Regions from separate parts of the Ruegeria sp. BC3 genome, predicted to be linked through region 1. Evidence: riboswitches for the same ligand, from Rfam matches in the RefSeq annotation. Region 1 holds a riboswitch; each other region holds the start of a gene.
What was found. A riboswitch is a leader RNA that binds a small molecule or an ion and turns the genes downstream of it on or off. The one in region 1 is predicted to bind cobalamin.

Region 1 (4,848 bases):
GGGGCAATGTTCACTGCGGCATCGGTGACCATGATCGGCCGCGACATACCCGGAACGTCCATGACAAACACATGCGACAAACGCCGTCCGGTCCTGAGCCCCTTTTCCCGGCGCAGGGCGGCGCGCAGCAGGACATCCGTGTGCAAATGCCCTTTCATCAGCATCCGGGCTTTGCCTTCAACCACCAGATCGACGGCAATATGAGCGGCAACATCGTGGCTTTGCGCGGCAACGATTTCCACCCCGGCCAGATCCGCGCCAAGTTCGACCGCAGCGGCGGTGATCTTGGCAGGATCGCCCACCAGTATTGGCGTAATGATGCTGTCGGCATGCGCCAGCAAAGCGCCGCCCAGTGAGTTCGGCTCTTCCGGGGCGACGACTGCGGTCGGCATCGGGTCCAATGGCCGCGCCTTTTCGAGAAGGGCATCAAAATGCTGGTGCCTTTGAACGATCAGTCCAGGCACCTCGACCGAGTCGAATGTCAAATGCTGCGCGGGCGGAGTGACTTGGACGGTTCCACTGAGGATCAGTGCATCATCCCCGATCCGGCGCACCTCGGCGGACAGGGTCAGGTCACCGTCTTCACGCTTTTCCACAACCGACACAAAGGCCGTCAGTTCCTCTCCCGCTAGAACCGGCGCATGAAAGCTCAGATCCGCGCGTCGCGTTTGCGTCCCCGCACCTGGAAGTATGTTTCCTATGACCGCGGCAACCAGACCAGCAGGCCAAAGGGCCGGTGCAACAGCCTCGGGGCGGCCATCACCGTCGCCGTCATACGCGGCCAGATGCAACGGGTTATGATCGCCCGAAGCCGACGCAAAGGCATACAGATCATCCACCGTGCACAGCCGCGTGACTTGCGCGGTGTCGCCAACTTTGATCTGTGAATAAGTTCGGTTTTCTTCAATCTTCATGGTGTCTGGCTTTGGTTCTGAATAATAAAGTCAGCGCTCGAGGCAAGGCGTCCGAGCTGCGATAAAACTCACCGCTTTCCTCGCCTCTGGCCCTTTCTGCGCTGCAGCGTAGTCAAGTTCTTATCGAATGACAATTCGTTAACCCCGATGCTACCGCGCCACGGAAAGCGCTTCATATGGCCTAGCAAAAGTCTGTGACACTGATTCTGCAGAACGCATCGAGCAAGCGTGTCGTGGCGCGCGCAGTTTTAATCTTGACCCAAATTCTGAACTCAGGCACTCATCATCCACGATGGTTCCCTCTGGTTCGCCAAGGGATGAAAAGGGAATACGGTGAGGTTGCCGTCTGGCACCAAGTCCGTGACTGCCCCCGCAACTGTAAGCGGTAAGCGACGCCAAATGTCCACTGGCCACGATGGCCGGGAAGGATGGCCAAGCGATGACCCGCAAGTCAGGAGACCTGCCATCAAATGTTCAACCAACTCGGGGCGGGGCGTCCTGGAAGGAGGCGATATGAAACGTCGTAGACGTTATAACATTGCATTTCGTTCGACTCGGATGTAAGCGGGGCGTGAAGTGTCAATAAAACCAGATCATTTTCTACTTATTTGTGAAACCTGCGAAGGTCATATTCGCGCGGATTCAATGTGTCAGACGCTTGCGCAGAAGCTGCCTGATGGCTTTGCAATTCGCAGAGTGAATTGCATGGCGGGGTGTGAACGCCCCACGACTGTCGGCTTTCAAGCTGAGGGTAAAGCGCAGTACTTATTCGGCGACATTCTGTCGGATCAGGACATGGACGCGTTGGTTGAATTTGCCAGCCAGTTCCGCGACAGCGAAGATGGTTGGACCAACGCGACCCAGCGTCCAAGCGCCTTGTTCGACAAAACTCTCGCGCGTCTGCCGCGGTTCGCGCAGGAGGACGGCCTATGACCTTCCTTGAGGCGCGCGCATTGGAGTACTACGCGCTCAACGGCGATGTCCTGTTGAAAGACATCAATTTCGATCTCGAAGAGGGTGCGATCCTGGCGATTGCCGGTCCGAATGGGGCGGGAAAAACGACGCTGCTTAATCTGCTGTGTGGCGTCGAGGAAATCGTGCTGGGCGACGTTCTTTTGAAAGGGCGCAGCTTGCGGCAGCTTTCGGCCGTGGATCGCGCGCGCATGATTGCCGTGGTTGGTCAGCAGGAAACGCCCGACGGACGTTTGTTCCTGCGGGACTATGTGGCGCTTGGTCAGATTCCGATCCGTGCGGATCGATCCGCCAATGAACATGCAGCAGAACTGGATCGCATTCTGCAACTGACCGGTCTGAGCACCTTGGCGGACAAGCGAATGGGTGTGCTGTCAGGCGGCGAACGCCAACGCGCACATATTGCGCGGGCACTGGCGCAGAACCCCTCGCTGCTGTTTCTGGATGAGCCGACCAACCACCTAGACCCGGACGCCAAAGGCCGGATGCTCTCGCTGGTGGCCGAGCTTGGCATCACGGTGGTCATGATCGTCCACGATCTGGTCATGATCCCGGAATTCGCCACGCATGTCGCCCTGATGAAATCCGCACAATTGACCGGATTTGGTCTGGTGCAAGACGTTCTGACCCCTGAACGGGTCCGTGAAACTTTTGGTGTCGATTATCTGTGCTTTCAACATGAAGGCCGCGTGATCCCGGCACTGGATATCCGAAGAACCAAACGCTCAAATTAAGGAACCGAGCATGAAAAATACATTTTGGTCCGCAGCCCTGATTGGCGGATTGGCCAGCGCTGCGACGGCGCACGAGGTCACTGTCGACAATTGCGGTGAGCCTCTGGTCTTTGAAACTCAGCCCGAGCGGCTGGTCGTGCACGACATGAACATGACCGACATGGCCTTTGCGCTGGGTCTGCAGGATAAGATCGTCGGCCTGACAGGCATTACCGGCTGGTACAAGACCAGCCCGGAATTCGACACGCTGCGCGGCGACATCCCCGAGCTTGCCCCCAAGTACCCGACCGTGGAAAACCTCGTCGCGGTCGAGCCTGATCTGTTCTTTGCCGGTTGGTACTATGGCATGAAGCCCGGCGGCGATGTGACGCCGGACACGCTTGAGCCGTTTGGCATCAAAACGATGATCCTGACCGAAAGCTGCGTTCATCTGGACAAAAACCGCCCCGAGGCCAGCATGGACCTGCTGTTCAACGACGTCCTGCGATTGGGCACGGTGATGCACGTCGAAGACAAGGCCAACGCGCTGGTCGATGGCTGGAAAGAAGAACTATCGGCGATCGAGGCAAAGACGGCTGATCTGTCGAAACCTCGAGTCTTCCTTTTGGATGGCCCTGCAGACGCACCGTTCACCGCTGGTAAATTTGCCATCCCTGACGCGATGATCGCAGCCGCGGGCGGCGAGAACGTAACCCATGACATGGACACCAGCTGGGGCCGCACCTCGTGGGAGGCCGTCGCCGCCTCAAACCCCGAATTCCTGGTTCTGCTGGACTATCAGACCGGTAACGGCGCTGCGGACACGTTCAAGTTCCTGCAAGAGCATCCGGTAATGTCCCAGACAGACGCGGTCAAAAACGAACGCTGGATCGGTCTGCGTTACGAGGAACTGACGCCCGGACCGGCAAACATCGAAGCAATCTCGAAAATGGCCGAGGCCATGCACCCGGGCCTGAACTGATATGGGCCGACTGGGCCTGACACTATTGCTGGGGGCGGCTGTTTTGGCCGCCCTCTTGCTGGTTTCAACCGTCTACGGGACCACCTCAATCCCTGCCGCAGATGCATTGGCCGGGGTCCTGCTTGGGACCGGGTTGGTCGACGGAGAGATGTCTCCGCTCCACCGCATCGTATTTGATCTGCGGCTGCCGCGTGCGTTGTTCGCCGCCGTGATTGGTGCCGGGTTGGGGATCGTCGGTGTGGTCTTGCAAACGACAACGCGCAACGATCTGGCGGACCCCTTCCTGTTCGGCCTGTCCTCTGGCGCGGCGGCAGGTGCTGTCTTTGTTATTACGGTCACCGGGGATGTGCTGGGCTTTTGGACCCTCCCCCTGGCCGCGTTTTGCGGCGGTCTTGTCGCCTCGGGAATTGTACTGGCGTTGGTGCACGGGCTACGCACCAGCGCGCCCGAGAAATTGATCCTGGCTGGGCTTGCGGTATCCTTTTTGTTTTCCGCCATCACCAACTATCTTATTTTCGCAGGCGACAGCCGAGCGGCGCATTCGGTGATCTTCTGGATGCTGGGCGGCCTGGGCCTTGCCCGGTGGGAGACCTTCCCCCTAGTCATCGCTGGTCTGGCGCTGATCCTGGCTTATGCTTTGTACCGCAGCCGCTGGCTGGATGCGCTACTGACCGGAGATCTCACGGCCAGCACCCTTGGTGTGCCGGTACAGGGCCTGCGGTTTCGAATGTTCTTCGTGGCGGCGCTTGCGACAGCGGTCTTTGTCTCAGTTGCCGGGGTCATTGGATTTGTTGGATTGATGGTCCCACATATCGCGCGCGGGATTGCCGGCCCGCTACACCGCCAGCTTGTCCCAACCGCCGCCGTGGTCGGCGCTGCATTGCTGACCGGCTCCGATATTCTGAGCCGCCTTTTGCTTGCGCCACAAGAGCTTCCGGTCGGGATCGTGACCACTTCGCTGGGGTCTGTTTTTGTCTTTATCCTTTTGATCCGAACCGCGCGGCCGCGGCGTTGAGTGCAATAAATCATTTATATGAATACACAAATTCGCAGAAAGCCTAAAATTCAGGCACAAAAATGACCTAAATCAAAAAAAGCCTGCACGGTTCGCGGTATGCGATACACTCGATTACAGGAATCGAGTGTAGCCAGGTCGCGTGCAATGCAACAAATGACCAGCCGACGCGCGTTTCTAAGCGCAAGGTTTCGACAAGAGGACGGCCTGATTGCCAGACCTCCGGGAGCGATTGTGCAGAGTTTTGCCGAT
Region 2 (4,848 bases), on a different contig from region 1:
TAGGTGTGCCAATTCGTCGTCGGGCGAAAGCCGCGCACCTTCATCGCCCCGCGCAGACGCAGGTATTCTTCGCGTAAAACTTCAATGTAGCGGATGGTGAACATCAACAGATGCACCAGTTTGTCGGGGCAACGCAGGCGGTGCAGGGCATGGCCAAGCGTGACAGGTTCCATCGTGCCGACCAGAACCATCAGGGACAGGATCACCGCGTTGGCGGTGAGTGCGATCTCGATCGCTTTCCACAGGCCCTGCCAGCTGGCTGGAAAGCCCCAAACGGAAAACATCGGGTCTCCGGGCGTGGAAAACGGAAGCAGCAAAAGCATGAAAATGATGAACCCATCCATCATCGCCATACGTTTCAGCGTTTTCCTCCAGGGTAAGCGTGACATCGCCAGAAGAGAGAGCGACACCGCCAGCGCAGCGCAGAGCGCAGGAATGGACCAAAGCGAAACTGTCGCGATGCCAAAAATCACTGCCATCACGATCCGTACACGCGGATCAAGTGGGCTGATCAGGCCTTCACGCTGGACTCCTGCCTCGGACAGAGTCTTTTCGCGGGGTCCCAGCGCGTGCGCCATCAGGCGGCCAGCTTCCGGCGCGCGGCCAGGTAAAAGCCAAGACCGAACAGCCCAAAAATATATCCAATCCCGCCGAGGATGGTCTGAAGGTCGTTCTGCTCGCGATAAGCCGCGATCTCGCGGCGCAGGGGGCGCATCTCGTCGCGAACAACTTTGGCAATCATCTGTTGCTGTTCGGCGTTGAACGACACTGCGTTCGCAGAGGTGGTTGCAGCAGGCGTTTCAGCAACCTCAACCCCCATGATGTCCGCGACTTCTTCTGCGGGCATGGTGATTTCAGCGATGTGACCTGCACCGAGATCCGCAAAGAAAGTATGCGTCACTGCTGAGGTTGGTGTGTAGATGAAGAACCCGTCCGAATCCGTGATCACGCGGCCCAACTCGGTTCCACCAGGGCCTGTCACGACAACTTCGGTATCGCTGGCCATATCGCCATTCGAGAAACCAAGTTCGCCTTCAATCGAGTCACCCGAGGCAAAGACACCTGCGATGACCTTATGCGCCAGCGCCGGCAAGGGCGCGCAGCACAAAGCCAGAAAAAGAACCGCACGTATCATGTGGCAACTCCTTTGATGAACAGCTCGGGCTTGACCTTGCGGGCGAGCAAAACGGCAAAACCGGTCAATACTGCTTCGATTACCATGACGGGGATATGCGCGAAGAATACGAGCTTGGCGGCGGGCAGAAATTCTTCTCCGGATAAAGCCAGTGAGAAGGCGACCATTCCGGTCGTGGCGGCAATGGCAAAAGCTCCGCCGATGCCGCCCCAAATCGCACCATGCAGAGGTGTGCCGCGCGCGATCAGGTGGCCAAAAAGCATTCCGGCCACAACTGCAGGCAGCGCGATGTTGAGGGTGTTGATCCCCAACACCGTTAACCCGCCAAAGCCGAAGAAGACGGCTTGAAGCAAAAGCCCGACGAACAGCGCCGGGAAGGCGGCCCAGCCGAGCAGAAGCCCGGCCATGCCATTCAGGATCAAATGCACCGAAGACGGACCAATGGGGACGTGGATTAGTGAGGCCACGAAAAAAGCGGCCGACAGCACCCCCGCGGTCGGGATACGATCAAGGTCCAGCGACCTGAGCCCCACTGCAATCCCGCCCGCGGCTGCAATGGCACCGCCAATAACGACCGGGTTGGACAAGGCACCGTCGACGATGTGCATTTCTTATTCCATGTCCCAAGCGCGGATCCAGATGACCGCATCCTGGCTGAGTTCTTTGCCCTCATGCTCGGTTGCCGGGCCCGCGCCGAGTGCGGCAAAGCCCCAGTAACCGGCTTTTGGTACGCCGAACGAGAAGTAACCGTTATCGTCCGAAATTGCGACCACAGCACCGCCGGGCATCGGCGAAACGGACGGAGTCGACGAGGCTGAACTGTCCATGTCCGGTTCAGCTGCCATGTATTCGATCTCTATCTCGGCTCCTGCAACCGGCTGACCATCGGCCAAAACGCGACCGGTGAAGGTCGAACCTGCAATGACGTTGGTCGGTTTGTTCAGCGGAATGATCTCGGTCGGAAGGCCAACCGGGTTCATCCAATCGGTCGGCAGTTCGTTGCGGTTCAGGAACGCTTTGGTCAGTTGCTGGATATAGATGTCCTCGGATTCCTCATAGTAAGGCTGAGGAACGGTAACCAGCACGTAGTCGCCGGAACGCTTCACAGGAACCGAGCCCTTGAACGCCGCACCCTCGTTTTCGCCTCCGGTGAAGCGAACAGGCTCCAGCGTGTCCAGCAGATCGGTTTTTTCACCGTTGTGAATTACATAGAACTCTTGCGGCTTTTCCAGATCCATGACGTGGCCGTTTTCGAACGGGTGCCAGAAGATCAGCTTGACCGGCACATCGCCCGGTTTCTTGATCATGGTGTTGGTGGTGTACTCCAGAAGGAAATGCGCCTGCGCCATGGCAGGAATTGCCAGCGCAGCGGCAGCCGTGCAGAGCAGCTTTTTCATTAGGTCTTATCCTTGTCCCGTTGTGCCAACCCCGGCACATTGTTGTGTTTGACAACGGGGCAAACGGGACCTCGTACCCTTTTGCAGGTACCGGCCCGACGCACACCCCGGCATCGGTGACGCACCCCTTCCGGGGGCGCATGTCTGGCAGGTCTCCTGACTTGCGGGTCAAAGCATCGGACTGGCCTTCCCGGGAAAAGATCCCAGTGGCATATCAGCCTTGCTCGCCGCTCACAGTTGCGGGGGCAGTTGCGGCATTGGGTTGTCGTCTGACTAGACCCGCACCGCATTCCCTTTTATCCGGACGAACCCGGAACCAAACATACGAAAGCGCTTGCCAGACTCATCTAGCGTCAGTCAACTCAAAATTTGCGGGAGTGTTGTCGATTGCAATCTTTCATTGAGCCCATCCAACCTCCCCAAATTGGAGTTTTGTGGAGATGTCTTGCAATAAGGGACATTTCTCAACAGCTTCGGCGACCGCGAAGGGCATTATCCCAAGCACAGGAAACGTCCGATGGTATGTGATCCTCACCCACAGGATTGGTCCGCGCTGAGATTAGAAAGCAGCGGGAAAACAATGGGAAGATTGCCACCAAGTCATGACGCGTTGAATTGCTAGGCAGTCAAATCGAGTCGCGCGCTGATGCCCTTCACCAAGCCTTAAGAATGGCAAGTTTCATCTCAACCAGCGAGTGATTGTCAGCGTTTTGGCAAGATACGAACATCGCTGTGCCGGTGTTGTGTGACGCGATCTCTGGTTGAGCGATGGCCGTTCGGTAGAACGAATACAAAAGACTGCTTCACGGACAATTCAGTCGGTGAAGCGCAACGCGACTGTACGAATTGATTGGTCTTGAAATAGGTGCGCCTAAATTGTTTCGGACAAATCAAAGGTAATTCAGCTTCTTTGTGATCCAGAACAAAACTTCTGCCAACACCGAAATCGCGCCAGCTTCCTCGGTGATGACCAAGGCCGTACCTGACGCACCCAACTTAGTCACTTGTGCGCTTTGGTCATCCGGAACATCTGCCACAACGATATAATCCGTCGCGCCGACCAGCTCACGCAGTGAAGGGAGGCCACTTCTGGCATCCAACGCCCCTTCGCTAGTAGAGGGTGGTATGTCTACAATCGTGGTTTCGAACTCCTGCCCCGGTGCGCTACGCAGGGCCACACGTATTGCATCGCCAGCAGAAACGTTTTGCAGACTGCTCAAAGGAAGTGTCGCGACTAAAACTCTATCGTCTGGCACAACAAAATTTATTGCTCCCTGCAGAGTCGTCACTCGATTCCCTGGGCGCAGGGTCAGGCCTGTAACCATGCCATCTGCTGGTGCGCGCACGACAGTTTGCTCCAATGCCCAGCGCGCTTGAATCAACATATTCTCTACTTCGACAACGCCGACATCGACCCCTTCCACCTGGGCGGCGATACGCCGTTCAAGACCCGCTTTCCGCGCGTTTGCAGCGCGTAAGCCCGCTTCAAGCTGTTCTATGGTTGAAACGGCTTCCTGAAGCTGGAACTCAGTGGACGCTCCTCGTTCGGCGAGACGGATAATATCATCGCGCCGCGCCACCCCAAACTCCAGTTGTGCGGAAAGTGACGCGATGTCCGCCTCAGCTGCCTCAAGGTCGTTCCTTAGTTGATCTGCCTCTGATTGGGCGGCGGCAAGCGATGCTTCAAGTCGAGCGACTTCAGCGGCATATTCCGTATCATCTATCCTGAACAGAACATCCCCTTTTGACACTAGCTCATTTGCCTCCGCTTCGACTTCTATCACTGGTCCTGCGACGTTTGGCGCTATACTGATTACAGCGCCTTGAACCGAAACCGCCCCGCTTGGTGTCGTGTGGTTAAGCGCGCCAATAACCACCAGTGCGATTACGACACCACCGCCATAGATGAAGGTCTTTGAAACCGCGTTCCATGGCAGCAGGCGGAGTTTTGAGAACACCAGCCAGGCGAGGCCAAAATATAGTGCCAGAACAATCAGCAATTTCGATGCTCCATTGTGTTTCCCGGGCGGAGCAACGCATAGAGGCCGCCGTGTAAGGTTGTTGTCGCGCTCCTGATGACAGGGCACCTCTAAACTCATAGGCGCCTTCAAAAGGCCAACTTCGCGCCAATGATTGGACCTGAGAACGAAAGGTCTCTCACTACATTCGAGTTTCCGATATCCCAGTCAAGATGGCGATATTCAAAACTTAGAGCCCATTGTTGATCCGTTAGTCAAATGTCAGTCCCAACTGCCAAGCGAAATCACTGTCGCAACCACCGAAGTCACGTTCAGGAAATCATAGAAGCATGGCCTC
Region 3 (4,848 bases), on a different contig from region 1:
TGCACGTGGTCGGCACACGACGACTGCGCGGGCGCTGCATCCGATGCGCAATGGCGGATGGCTGGTCGACACGCCCGGTATGCGTGCCTTGCGTCTGCTGGATGCGCAAGACGGCGTGGATGAGGTTTTTTCCGACATTCTGGATCTGGCAAATGATTGCCGCTTCTCGGATTGCCAGCACCAAAGCGAACCCGGCTGTGCCGTGCAGCATGCCATCGCCGAAGGAACGCTGGACCCAGAACGTTTGGCCCGTTGGCAAAAATTGCGCCGCGAGGATCAGAGAAACTCTGAGACGGTGGCGGAATCACGGGCACGCGACAAAGCATTCGGCAAAATGGTGCGGTCCGTGATGCAGGACAAGACGTCCCGCAAAAGGCTCTAGCCGTTGGTTGGCGCAATCAGCCGGGGCCAGACGGCCGCATTGCGACGCGCAAACGCGCCAATGTGGCCGATCTCGGACAGGCCGAACTCCTTCGGTGACAATTGGTGCCTGCGCGCCTTGGGGCCGTAGAGATCGGCCAATCGCCACACCGCGTTAGGAGGCACCACCTGATCATCGTCTGTTGTGAACAGGTCAACGGGTGTCTCCGACGCGGCCCATTGCGCTTCGGGCAGGCTGGTGCCGATCTCTGGCACATAGTTCAGCGGATCAGTACACCACTTCCGCCATTGCCAATACACTCGCGACGGTAGGTTCGACCCAAATCCCAGCGCCTTGCCCGGCAGGTATCCCAGCGCCTTGACCAGCAACGGCGGATGACCGTACCAGAACATCGTCGCCAACGCGCGGTACGGCCAAGGGTGGTCCGACAATGTGACCAAGCCTGAACAGACACAGATCATTCGATCGATCTGGTCGATATCCGGTTGGACAGGTCCAAGCATTCCACCGACCGAGTGTCCAATGCTCCAGTGTTGCGCAGACGGAAACCTGCGTCGCATCTCTGCTCGGGCGGCTGGCATGTCTATCAACGCCCAGTCCGCCATGGTGGCCTGCGATTCGCGCATAGGGCCAGTCAAGGAATGCCCAAAGTCGCGATAATCATAGGTCAGACAGGCCACGCCTTGCTCGGCCACCAGCCAATGCGCGAAGTGCTTGTAATAGTCACGCGGTACGCCCGTGGCACCGTGGATCACAACGGCAACGTCTGGTGCCGATGCGGGTGTGTACAACCGTGCGGACAGGCTGGCCGTACCGGCAGCCAGCATAAAATCTTCGGTCACTACCGCTGTAGTATTGTCCAACATAGCGCCCTCGCAAGCATCTGAACCGTACGGTTCACTTTCTGCAATCGGCGCTTTTCCCGGCTCAAAGTCAACAGATTTCCAAAGTGACCAAGCGTCCGTTTGGACCTGGCGAAACAGGCAGCTTGACTCAAACCGGCTACACCCGCTAGCGATGGTGTGATGGTTCTCGCCTCGTAACCTGGGCGGGATGAAAAGGGAACACGGTGCGGTCCTGCCCGGCGATGCCGGAATGGATCAAGGCCGAGACTGCCCCCGCAACTGTAAGCGGTGAGCAATGCTGAATAACCACTGGCCGAAAGGTTGGGAAGGTCAGCAAAGCGATGACCCGCAAGTCAGGAGACCTGCCATCAAAGACAAAACCGAAACTCGGGCGGGGTGTCCGGGCAGGTCTTCAGTGAACTGAGACACCTGTTCCACGTCCCCCGTCCATCGCGCGGAGGGCGCATCATGATCTGGAAGACACAAACGCATGAGTTCACGGCGACTCTGTGCCAGAAAACCGGGAAACCCTGCCCGGCGCTGGCCCAATTGGCGCGCGCCATTACGCAGGCAATGGACGCGGCGCAGCCCGTGACAACCAGCGAATTCGAAATGGACGGCTCAAGCGAGTTGAGCCATTGCGGTGAAGGCTGCACGGCACGGTTTCGCGCCAGCCCGGCCCGGATCAGGGTCTATTGCGGGACAAATGCCGAAGACTCAGCCGAAACGCTAGAGGACTATGCCGATATGATGTTCGGCGCGGATTTTGCGATGTTGCCCGCCGGTGCGTTGACCACTGCGCCATGCGCCATGCTTGAGGCGCTGGCTTTGGCACCTCGTCCCTCGCAAGAAACCGTACAGCACATTCCGGCCTGATCGGCTCTCACGACCTATGCTGGGTCAGCGTCGTGGCCCAGTCCATTTGCGGATCGGTTTCAACAGCGCAAGGCCTAACCGCGCGAAGGCGCGCTAGGGCTTGCGCAGGCTCCTCTCCGCTTTCGATCATCAAGCGCAGCAAAACCATGCCAGATCGACCGCATCCGCCCCGACAATGGACCAAAACACGCCCGCCATCTGCCAATATGCGCCGCGCCAATGCGCTGGTCTCGGGCCACTGCGCCTGAATTGGCGGCGATGGAGCGCCGAAGTCTTTGATCGGCAGGTGCTTCCACACGGCAGATGCGTTTTGAACATCGCCCCCAAAGCTAGCTGCTCCGGCTTGGTTCAGTTCGGCGTCGGTGGTCATTGAAATCACCAGGTCAGGGTTCCAGTCCCGGATCACATTCAGATCGCGGTCATAGGCACCACCCGCCCCGGGCAAAGGCGACAACGCCAGTTGGCCTGGACCAACGCCTAGGGCATGGATTGCGAATTTTTCCAAAGCGATGCTCCTTTGTGAATCAGAGGATTCGTCGTTCTTTTCTTCCCCTCAATACAAACCAAACCGAAATTCCTCCAACCCTGCTGTGGACGCGGGCGACGCGGGTCTCTACGCTGCATCCCTGTTACGAATCCGACAGAGCAGACATGACCGAAACGCCCAGCCCCGCTTATCAGGTTCTTGCCCGCAAGTACCGCCCCGAGACCTTTGCAGATCTGGTTGGACAGGACGCAATGGTGCGCACGCTGAAAAACGCGTTCGAAGCGGATCGGATCGCGCAGGCCTTTATCATGACCGGCATTCGGGGGACCGGTAAGACGACCACGGCCCGGATTATCGCCAAGGGCATGAATTGTATCGGTCCCGACGGCACAGGCGGTCCCACGACCGAACCATGCGGCCAGTGTGAACACTGCGTTGCCATCATGGAAGGCCGCCATGTCGACGTGATGGAGATGGACGCCGCCAGCCGCACCGGCGTGAATGACATTCGAGAAATCATCGACAGCGTCCGTTATCGCGCGGCTTCTGCCCGCTACAAGATTTACATCATCGATGAAGTTCACATGCTCTCGACCAGTGCATTCAACGCGCTGCTCAAGACGCTTGAAGAACCGCCCGAGCATGTGAAATTCATCTTTGCGACCACCGAGATCCGCAAAGTTCCGGTGACCGTCCTGTCGCGTTGCCAGCGCTTCGACCTGCGCCGGATCGAGCCCGAAGACATGATCGGCCTGTTGAACAAGATCGCAGCAGCCGAGGGGGCACAGATTGCCGACGATGCGCTGGCACTGATCACCCGCGCCGCCGAAGGATCAGCGCGGGATGCGACCTCGCTGCTGGATCAGGCGATTTCTCACGGCGCTGGGGAAACCAATGCCGATCAGGTGCGCGCGATGCTGGGTCTTGCCGACCGGGGCCGCGTTCTGGACCTGATGGATATGATCCTGCGCGGAGACGCGGCAGGTGCCTTGACGGAGTTAAGCGGCCAATACGCCGAAGGGGCGGATCCGTTGGCCGTGCTTCGCGATCTCGCGGAAATCACCCACTGGGTTTCTGTGGTAAAGATCACGCCGGACGCCGCCGAAGACCCCACCGTCTCCCCTGATGAGCGCGCGCGCGGCCAGCAAATGGCCGAGGCGATACCGATGCGCGTTCTGACCCGGATGTGGCAAATGCTGCTGAAAGCGCTGGAGGAGGTCTCCGCCGCGCCCAACGCGATGATGGCGGCCGAAATGGCGGTGATCCGCCTGACCCACGTGGCAGACCTGCCCAGCCCGGAAGAGTTGATCAAGCGACTGCAAGATGCACCGCCGCCGCCAAACGGCGGCCCGGGCGGAGGTATGGCTGTACCGTCCCATGCGCCTGTACAGGCGACGTCCACGGCGCAGGTTGCGCCACAGCGCGGACCGGCGGGCGCACCGACGGCTGCATTGGCCCAAGACGTCCAGACCGCGCTGGCGCGCTATCCGACCTTCGAACACGTGGTGGAACTGATCCGCACCAATCGGGACGTGAAACTCCTGGTCGAAGTCGAAAACGGCGTACGGCTTGTCTCGTATTCGCCGGGACGGATCGAGTTTACGCCGACAGACAACGCCCCGACCGATCTGGCTCAGCGTCTGGGCTCGGCTCTGCAACGCTGGACGGGCAACCGATGGGCCGTATCGATTGTGGCGGATGGCGATGCGGCGACGATCGCAGAAGTTCGCGACGCAGCCGATCTGGCGTTGAAAGCGCAGGCCGAGCAGCACCCGCTTGTGCAGGCCGTCCTGATGCAGTTCCCCAAAGCCCGCATCAAGCGGATCGAAACACCAGAGGAACGCGCAGCCAAGGTTGAAACCGAAGCCCTGCCCGAGGTGGAAGACGAATGGGATCCGTTCGAAGAGGACTGATCGGCGTTCACAAGGCAGAAAAACTCCCGCGCCCGCCACGGGCACCCGGCTGACGCCGGGCATCCCAAGGGGAGGAAAGGTCTTGCCAAAGACCTTGACGACGGGCGGGAGCACCTCTGCCCTTGTATGCCGCAGCCCACGCCCGTATTTAGGCGTCAAACCGATTTACAGGAGAAAACCAATGCTCAAAGGACTCGGCGGTCTGGGCGATATGGCCAAGATGATGAAATCCGCACAGGATTTGCAGACCAAGATGACCGACATGCAGGAAGAACTGAACACCATCATGGTTGTCGGCGAATCCGGTGCAGGTCTGGTCAAGGCAACCGCCACAGCAAAAGGTGA

Region 2: it holds a riboswitch for cobalamin, as region 1 does, so the genes downstream of both, ACR0MV_RS19570 (DUF4198 domain-containing protein) here and ACR0MV_RS07305 (DUF1636 family protein) in region 1, are expected to answer to the same signal.
Region 3: it holds a riboswitch for cobalamin, as region 1 does, so the genes downstream of both, ACR0MV_RS17385 (hypothetical protein) here and ACR0MV_RS07305 (DUF1636 family protein) in region 1, are expected to answer to the same signal.

Annotation. Positions count from the first base shown of each region.
Region 1 is NZ_JBQFUP010000002.1:422,202-427,049, forward strand. It holds gene ACR0MV_RS07300 (bifunctional enoyl-CoA hydratase/phosphate acetyltransferase) at 1-914, opposite strand, end outside; cobalamin riboswitch at 1,191-1,396, shown strand; gene ACR0MV_RS07305 (DUF1636 family protein) at 1,560-1,847, shown strand; gene ACR0MV_RS07310 (ABC transporter ATP-binding protein) at 1,844-2,620, shown strand; gene ACR0MV_RS07315 (ABC transporter substrate-binding protein) at 2,631-3,581, shown strand; gene ACR0MV_RS07320 (FecCD family ABC transporter permease) at 3,583-4,596, shown strand; gene ACR0MV_RS07325 (ferredoxin-type protein NapF) at 4,744-4,848, shown strand, end outside.
Region 2 is NZ_JBQFUP010000009.1:99,937-104,784, reverse strand. It holds gene cbiQ (cobalt ECF transporter T component CbiQ) at 1-578, opposite strand, end outside; gene ACR0MV_RS19580 (cobalt ABC transporter permease) at 578-1,135, opposite strand; gene cbiM (cobalt transporter CbiM) at 1,132-1,743, opposite strand; gene ACR0MV_RS19570 (DUF4198 domain-containing protein) at 1,747-2,532, opposite strand; cobalamin riboswitch at 2,662-2,868, opposite strand; gene ACR0MV_RS19565 (HlyD family secretion protein) at 3,423-4,532, opposite strand.
Region 3 is NZ_JBQFUP010000007.1:48,726-53,573, forward strand. It holds gene rsgA (ribosome small subunit-dependent GTPase A) at 1-382, shown strand, start outside; gene ACR0MV_RS17380 (alpha/beta hydrolase family protein) at 379-1,248, opposite strand; cobalamin riboswitch at 1,393-1,611, shown strand; gene ACR0MV_RS17385 (hypothetical protein) at 1,696-2,103, shown strand; gene ACR0MV_RS17390 (protein-tyrosine phosphatase family protein) at 2,111-2,608, opposite strand; gene ACR0MV_RS17395 (DNA polymerase III subunit gamma/tau) at 2,755-4,503, shown strand; gene ACR0MV_RS17400 (YbaB/EbfC family nucleoid-associated protein) at 4,685-4,848, shown strand, end outside.